DNA from 2 places in the Streptomyces sp. NBC_01390 genome. Region 2 is predicted to be linked to the other one. Evidence: riboswitches for the same ligand, from Rfam matches in the RefSeq annotation. Region 2 holds a riboswitch; the other holds the start of a gene.

Region 1 (3,203 bases), 2.5 Mb from region 2:
AGCCCTCGGCGGTGGACGTGTCGCCGGTCGGGGTCTCCCCCGAGGCGTTGACGGACTTGCAGTCCACCGAGACGACCTTGGTGACCGTGGCTTCCTGGGTCTGCCGATCGAAACCGACGCCCGTGCGCTGGTGCGCCGGGGCGCCCCCGGGCCACAGCACCACGAGCCCGACCACGACCGCCGCGGCGAAGGGGATCAGAATCGCCCCGATGATCTTTCGCAGGTGGACGGAGACAGGGGCGGCCGGCCCATGGCTGTGACTGTGGCCGTGCGATTGACCGCCGTTGTCATCGGGACCGTGGGCGTCACCCGGCCCGTCCCCATGTTCCCCACCACCAGGTCCGGGGCCGTGCCCACCGCCAGAACCTCCGCCGGGTCCGCCACCGTGCCCGTCGCCGGGTCCGTTCCCATGCCCATGATGCCCATGGTCGGTGTGCTGACCCGGCCCGGCTCCGTGTTCGTGCTCGCGCCCGTCACCTGCTCCGGGGCCAGGACCCCGTCTGGCGCCGGACACGGGAAGCGGGCCGAACTGGCCGGTCCCGGGCCCCTCGGCGCCGAACCCGTGGTCCGGGTCACCCGGTCCAGGACGGCCGACTCGGCCCGGGCCCGCTCCGGGCCCGTAGCCGCGATCGATCCTGCGACCGGGCCCGTACCCGGGACCCTGATTCCCTCCGGTCGCTCCGCCTGTTCCTGCTCCGGGCCCTGACACGCCACCGAGGCCGCCGGGGCCGTTGCCGGATCGCAGCCCGCGCTCCTGGCCGGGGCCGCCATTGCCACTGCCGGGTCCGGAGCCGTGCCCGGCACCGCTTCCGCGCGCCGGCTCGGAGGGCGGGTACGGGGGTCCTTGGGTCGTGGTCACCGCCCGATCATCGCAAGAACGGCAGGGGCCCTCTGTTCACCTCGCCCAAATTGACGCTAGCGTGGAGGCACCTTTGCACACGCGGGAGCTCGGAGCACCGGGCTGAGAGGGCGCTGACCTCCGTCTTAGCGATGTTTCACGTGGAACACGTGGAACGAGTGATGTTTCACATGAAACATCGGCAGACGGAATCCGCTGCGTCGACCGCTGAACCTGTTACCGGGTAATGCCGGCGTAGGGAGTAGGTCTCATGACCATCAAGGACACACGCACGCCTGCCTCCGACCAGGACGACCAGCCCACTCAGGGCGAACAGTCCCAGGGGGTCGGGAAGTCCGTCGGCTGGCACAAGGGGTATGTCGGTGGCTCGCGCCCCGACCTGCGGGTGCCGGTCCGTCAGGTGCACCTCACCAACGGGAAGTCGGTCACCCTGTACGACACGTCGGGCCCGTACACCGATCCGCAGGTCGACACGGATGTCCGCAGGGGGCTGGCGCCTCTGCGCGACAACTGGATCATCGCCCGAGGCGACACCGAGGAGTACGCGGGCCGCCCCGTCCGCCCGGAGGACGACGGGATCAAGCACACCTCGCCGCGCGGCGGCCTCCGAAACCTCGACGCGGTGTTCCCGGGAAGGCCCCGGCAGCCGCGCCGGAGCCGGAGTGGACAGGCGGTGACGCAACTCGCGTACGCCCGCCGCGGCGAGGTCACGCCCGAGATGGAGTTCGTGGCGCTCCGGGAGAACCTCGATCCCGAGGTGGTCCGCGAGGAGATCGCGGCCGGACGTGCGGTACTGCCCGCGAACGTCAACCACCCGGAGATCGAGCCGATGATCATCGGCAAGCGGTTCCTGGTGAAGGTCAACGCCAACATCGGCAACTCCGCCGTCACTTCCTCCATCGAGGAAGAGGTCGAGAAGATGACCTGGGCGACGCGCTGGGGCGCCGACACGGTCATGGACCTGTCCACCGGCCGCAACATCCACACCACCCGCGAATGGGTGCTGCGCAACTCCCCCGTTCCCATCGGCACGGTGCCGCTGTACCAGGCGTTGGAGAAGGTGGACGGCAGGGCCGAGGAACTGACCTGGGAGATCTACAAGGACACGGTCGTCGAACAGGCCGAGCAGGGCGTGGACTACATGACGGTGCACGCGGGCGTCCGCCTGGCGTACGTACCGCTCACCGCGAACCGCAAGACCGGCATCGTCTCGCGCGGTGGATCGATCATGGCGGCCTGGTGCCTGGCGCACCACAAGGAGTCGTTCCTGTACGAGAACTTCGAAGAACTGTGCGAGATCCTCGCCGCGTACGACGTCACGTACTCGCTCGGCGACGGCCTGCGCCCCGGATCGATCGCGGACGCCAACGACGAGGCGCAGTTCGCGGAGTTGCGGACGCTCGGGGAACTCAACACGATCGCGAAGCGTTTCCATGTACAGACGATGATCGAAGGCCCGGGCCACGTCCCGATGCACAAGATCAAGGAGAACATCGACCTTCAGCAGGAGATCTGTGATGAAGCTCCGTTCTATACGCTCGGCCCGCTGACGACTGACGTCGCGCCGGCGTACGACCACATCACTTCCGGCATCGGTGCCGCGATGATCGCCTGGTGGGGCACGGCCATGCTCTGCTATGTCACACCCAAGGAGCACTTGGGTCTGCCGAACCGTGACGACGTCAAGACCGGCGTCATCACCTACAAGATCGCCGCCCATGCAGCCGACCTCGCCAAGGGGCACCCAGGTGCGCAGGATTGGGATGACGCACTCTCCGACGCCCGCTTCGAGTTCCGGTGGGAGGACCAGTTCAACCTGGCCCTCGACCCGGACACAGCACGGGAGTTCCACGACGAGACCCTGCCGGCCGAGCCCGCCAAGACGGCCCACTTCTGCTCCATGTGCGGGCCGAAGTTCTGCTCGATGAAGATCAGCCAGAGCATCACAGAGCGGTTCGGCGGTACGGCGGCTGCGGATGCGACGGCGGAGGAGGTCGCTGAGGGGATGCTCCAGAAGTCGAAGGAGTTCGCGGCCAGCGGCAACCGGGTGTACCTGCCGCTCGCGGAGTGAGAAACGAGTGGAGGAGTATCGGAAGGTTCCCGTGCGAGCGGTAACGGAAGGGACAAGAACCCCCGTTCCTTGATCGTTCTGTCTACCCTCCGTGCCATGGGCGGAATCGACCTGGCCAACGGGGTAGCGGGAGCCGCAATCGGCATGGTGTTCGCAACGCTGTTCCAACAGCCGTTGCAGGACGCCTGGTTCCGGCTGCGAAGGCGATCGGTCAGTGCGGTGCGCGGGCTGCGGCAACGGGAGGAGAGCGGCACGGCCTGGCAGACGTTCTCA
Region 2 (3,203 bases):
CGAAGACGTACGCGCCGGGGAGCGCGACCAGCAGCGTGAGCGCGGTGGACGCGAACGCCTGCCAGACGGTGAACCACAGGACATGCCGGATCCCGGGGTCCCCCAGCACGTCCCCCACCTGCCCCAGCCGCCAGACCCCGTCGACGTGCAGGCCCCGCGCGACGATCGCGGCGACGGGATAGGCGAAGAAGAGCGCGAAGAAGACGACGGGCACCACCAGCAGGGCACCGCGCAGAGCGGCGCCCTGCCGGCGCACAGCCGCCGGGACCGCTGCCGCTACTTCAGTACGAGCGATGTCCACGACTTGACCCACTGGTCACGGTGTTCGGCGATCTTCGCGGGGTCCATCGTCTCGGGGTCCTTGGCCTGCGGCCCGAACTCGGTGAACTCGGCAGGCACCTTGGCGCCCCCACGCACCGGGTACACGAACATGTTGAGCGGCATGTCCTCCTGGAAGGCCTTGCCCACCAGGAAGTCGAGCAGCGCCTTGCCGCCCTTGCTGTTCCCGGCGTTGCTGAGCAGTCCTGCGTACTCGATCTGCCGGAAGCAGGTGCCGGTCGCGACGCCGGTCGGCGCGGTGGTCGGCTTCGGGTCGGCAAAGATCACCTCGGCGGGCGGCGAGGAGGCGTACGAGACGACGAGCGGCCGGTCCGCCTTGGCCTTCTTGCCGCCGGCCGACCCGGAGAACTCCTCGTTGTAGGCCTGCTCCCAGCCGTCGACGACCTTCACGCCGTTGGCCTTGAGCTTCGTCCAGTAGCCGGCCCAGCCGTCGTCGCCGTACCTCGCGGCGCTGCCGAGCAGAAAGCCGAGTCCGGGCGAGGAGGTGGAGGCGTTCTCCGTGACGAGGAGATCCTTGTAGGCGGGCTTGACCAGATCGTCGAAGGACTCGGGCGGCGTCAGCTTGTGCTCGCTGAACCAGGCCTTGTCGTAGTTGACGCAGATGTCGCCGGTGTCGATCGGCGTGACCCGGTGCTTGTCCGCGTCGGTCCGGTACGCGGGCAGGATCGCGTCGGCGTCCTTCACCTCGTACGACTGGAACAGCCCGTTGTCGAGCGCGCGGGAGAGCAGGGTGTTGTCGACGCCGAAGAAGACGTCGCCCTGCGGGTTGTCCTTGGTCAGGATCGCCTTGTTGACGGCCTGGCCGGCATCGCCGTCCTTGAGGACCTTGACGGTGTACCCGGACTGCTTCTCGAAGGCGGCGAGGACACCCTTCGAGACGGCCCACGAGTCATGGCTGACGAGGGTGACGGTCTTGGAGTCCGCCGCCGAACCGCTGCCGCCGTCCCCGGACCCGCACGCGGACAGCGTGACGAGCCCGAGCCCGACGGCAAGGGCCGTGACCTGCTTGGTGATGCTCACCGGATTTTTCCTCCTGGGATGACCAGGAAGAGACGCGGCCCTGCCCGGACCCCATGACGGGTTCCGGGCAGGGCGCAACAGCTTGAGTGATGACCGAACTTCCTACCCAGAATGACCTGGGCGAGGTTCAGAGGGTCTGCGGTCTGTCCCGCACTCTCAGCGCTGTGGCGCTCCCCTGTCGGAATATGAAGATATGTAGGTACGGCGTAAGACTACCGCTCGGTGGCCGCCAGCTGACCGCACGCCCCGTCGATCTCCTGCCCCCGCGTGTCCCGAACGGTGACGGGCACGCCGTGAGCGGCGATCGCCTCGACGAACGCCTTCTCGTCCTCGGGCCGCGAGGCGGTCCACTTGGACCCCGGAGTCGGGTTCAGCGGAATCAGGTTGACGTGCACGGGCTTGCCCCTGAGCAGCCGCCCGAGCCGGTCACCACGCCAGGCCTGGTCGTTGATGTCCCGGATCATCGCGTACTCGATGGACAGCCGACGCCCCGACTTCGCCGCGTACTCCCACCCGGCGTCGAGGACCTCCCGCACCTTCCACCGCGTGTTGACGGGCACGAGGGTGTCGCGCAGCTCGTCGTCGGGCGCGTGCAGGGAGATGGCGAGCCGGCACTTGAAGCCCTCGTCGGAGAACCGGTTGATGGCCGGTACCAGTCCGACGGTCGAGACGGTGATCCCACGCTGCGACAGCCCCATGCCGTCCGGCGCGGGGTCGGTCAGCGCGCGGATGGCGCCGACGACGCGCTTGTAGTTGGCGAGGGGCTCGCCCATGCCCATGAAGACGATGTTGGAGAGCCGCGCGGGGCCACCGGGGATCTCCCCGTCCCGAAGCGCACGCATCCCGTCCACGATCTGGTGCACGATCTCGGCGGTGGACAGGTTCCGGTCCAGCCCGGCCTGCCCGGTCGCGCAGAACGGGCAGTTCATCCCGCACCCGGCCTGCGAGCTGATGCACATGGTCACCCGGTCCGGGTACCGCATCAGCACCGACTCGACGAGCGTCCCGTCGAACATCCGCCACAGCGTCTTGCGGGTGGTGTCCTGGTCGGTCGACAGATGACGGACGACCGTCATCAGCTCCGGAAGCAACGCCTCCTGGAGCTTGCCGCGCGAGGCGGCCGGAATGTCCGTCCACTCGTCCGGGTCGTGCGCGAACCGCGCGAAGTAGTGCTGCGAGAGCTGCTTGGCACGAAACGGCTTCTCACCGATCGCGGCAACGGCCTCTTTACGCTCGAGGGGCGTGAGATCGGCAAGATGCCGCGGCGGCTTCTGAGCTCCGCGCGGGGCGATGAATGTGAGTTCTCCGGGCTTAGGCATGGCCATACCAGTGTCGCAGACATCCGGACACCCCCTCGCCGCCCTGTGGACAACCTCACGTACAAGCACAGAAGCCCAGGTCAGCGACCCTCTCCACGCTCTCGCCCGCTACGTTCTCACCGAGGCGCCGCAGCCATCACCCCCCGAAGCCGCGTCACCTCCCGCTCCAGCTCGCGGTAGTGGTCGCTGACCTTGCGCCGGGCCGTCGGGGTGACGCGGCCCCCGTCCAGTTCGGTCAGCCGGTGTCCCAGGGCGGCGAGGTCCGTCTGCCAGCTGTGCCAGCCGTCGGCGCCCTGGGCGACAGCCAGCTCGTCCTGGGCGGCCCGCAGGGCCTCGTGGGCCGCCTGACGCAGCGGGAGGAGGTCGGCGCGCAGTCGTTCGGTGCGCTCACGGAGATAGACGAGGGACTCGCCGACCCCGGCGCACGTCTCGCCCAGCTCGGTCATCGATCTGGTGTGCACCCCGAGCGCGCCCAGCCAGGGCACGGCCGCTTCGACACCGTCCTCCGCCGCCGCGACCGCCCCG

Evidence for each region. Region 2 has a riboswitch for thiamine pyrophosphate ahead of OG241_RS40255 (thiamine ABC transporter substrate binding subunit). Riboswitches for the same ligand answer to the same signal wherever they lie in the genome.
Region 1: another riboswitch for thiamine pyrophosphate. It lies ahead of thiC (phosphomethylpyrimidine synthase ThiC); the one in region 2 lies ahead of OG241_RS40255 (thiamine ABC transporter substrate binding subunit).

The regions. Positions count from the first base shown of each region.
Region 1 covers NZ_CP109551.1:6,422,831-6,426,033, forward strand. The annotation lists gene OG241_RS28900 (YibE/F family protein) at 1-514, opposite strand, end outside; TPP riboswitch at 931-1,117, shown strand; gene thiC (phosphomethylpyrimidine synthase ThiC) at 1,110-2,930, shown strand; gene OG241_RS28910 (hypothetical protein) at 3,027-3,203, shown strand, end outside.
Region 2 covers NZ_CP109551.1:8,947,751-8,950,953, reverse strand. The annotation lists gene OG241_RS40260 (ABC transporter permease) at 1-301, opposite strand, end outside; gene OG241_RS40255 (thiamine ABC transporter substrate binding subunit) at 277-1,359, opposite strand; TPP riboswitch at 1,441-1,546, opposite strand; gene rlmN (23S rRNA (adenine(2503)-C(2))-methyltransferase RlmN) at 1,572-2,678, opposite strand; gene OG241_RS40245 (hypothetical protein) at 2,795-3,203, opposite strand, start outside.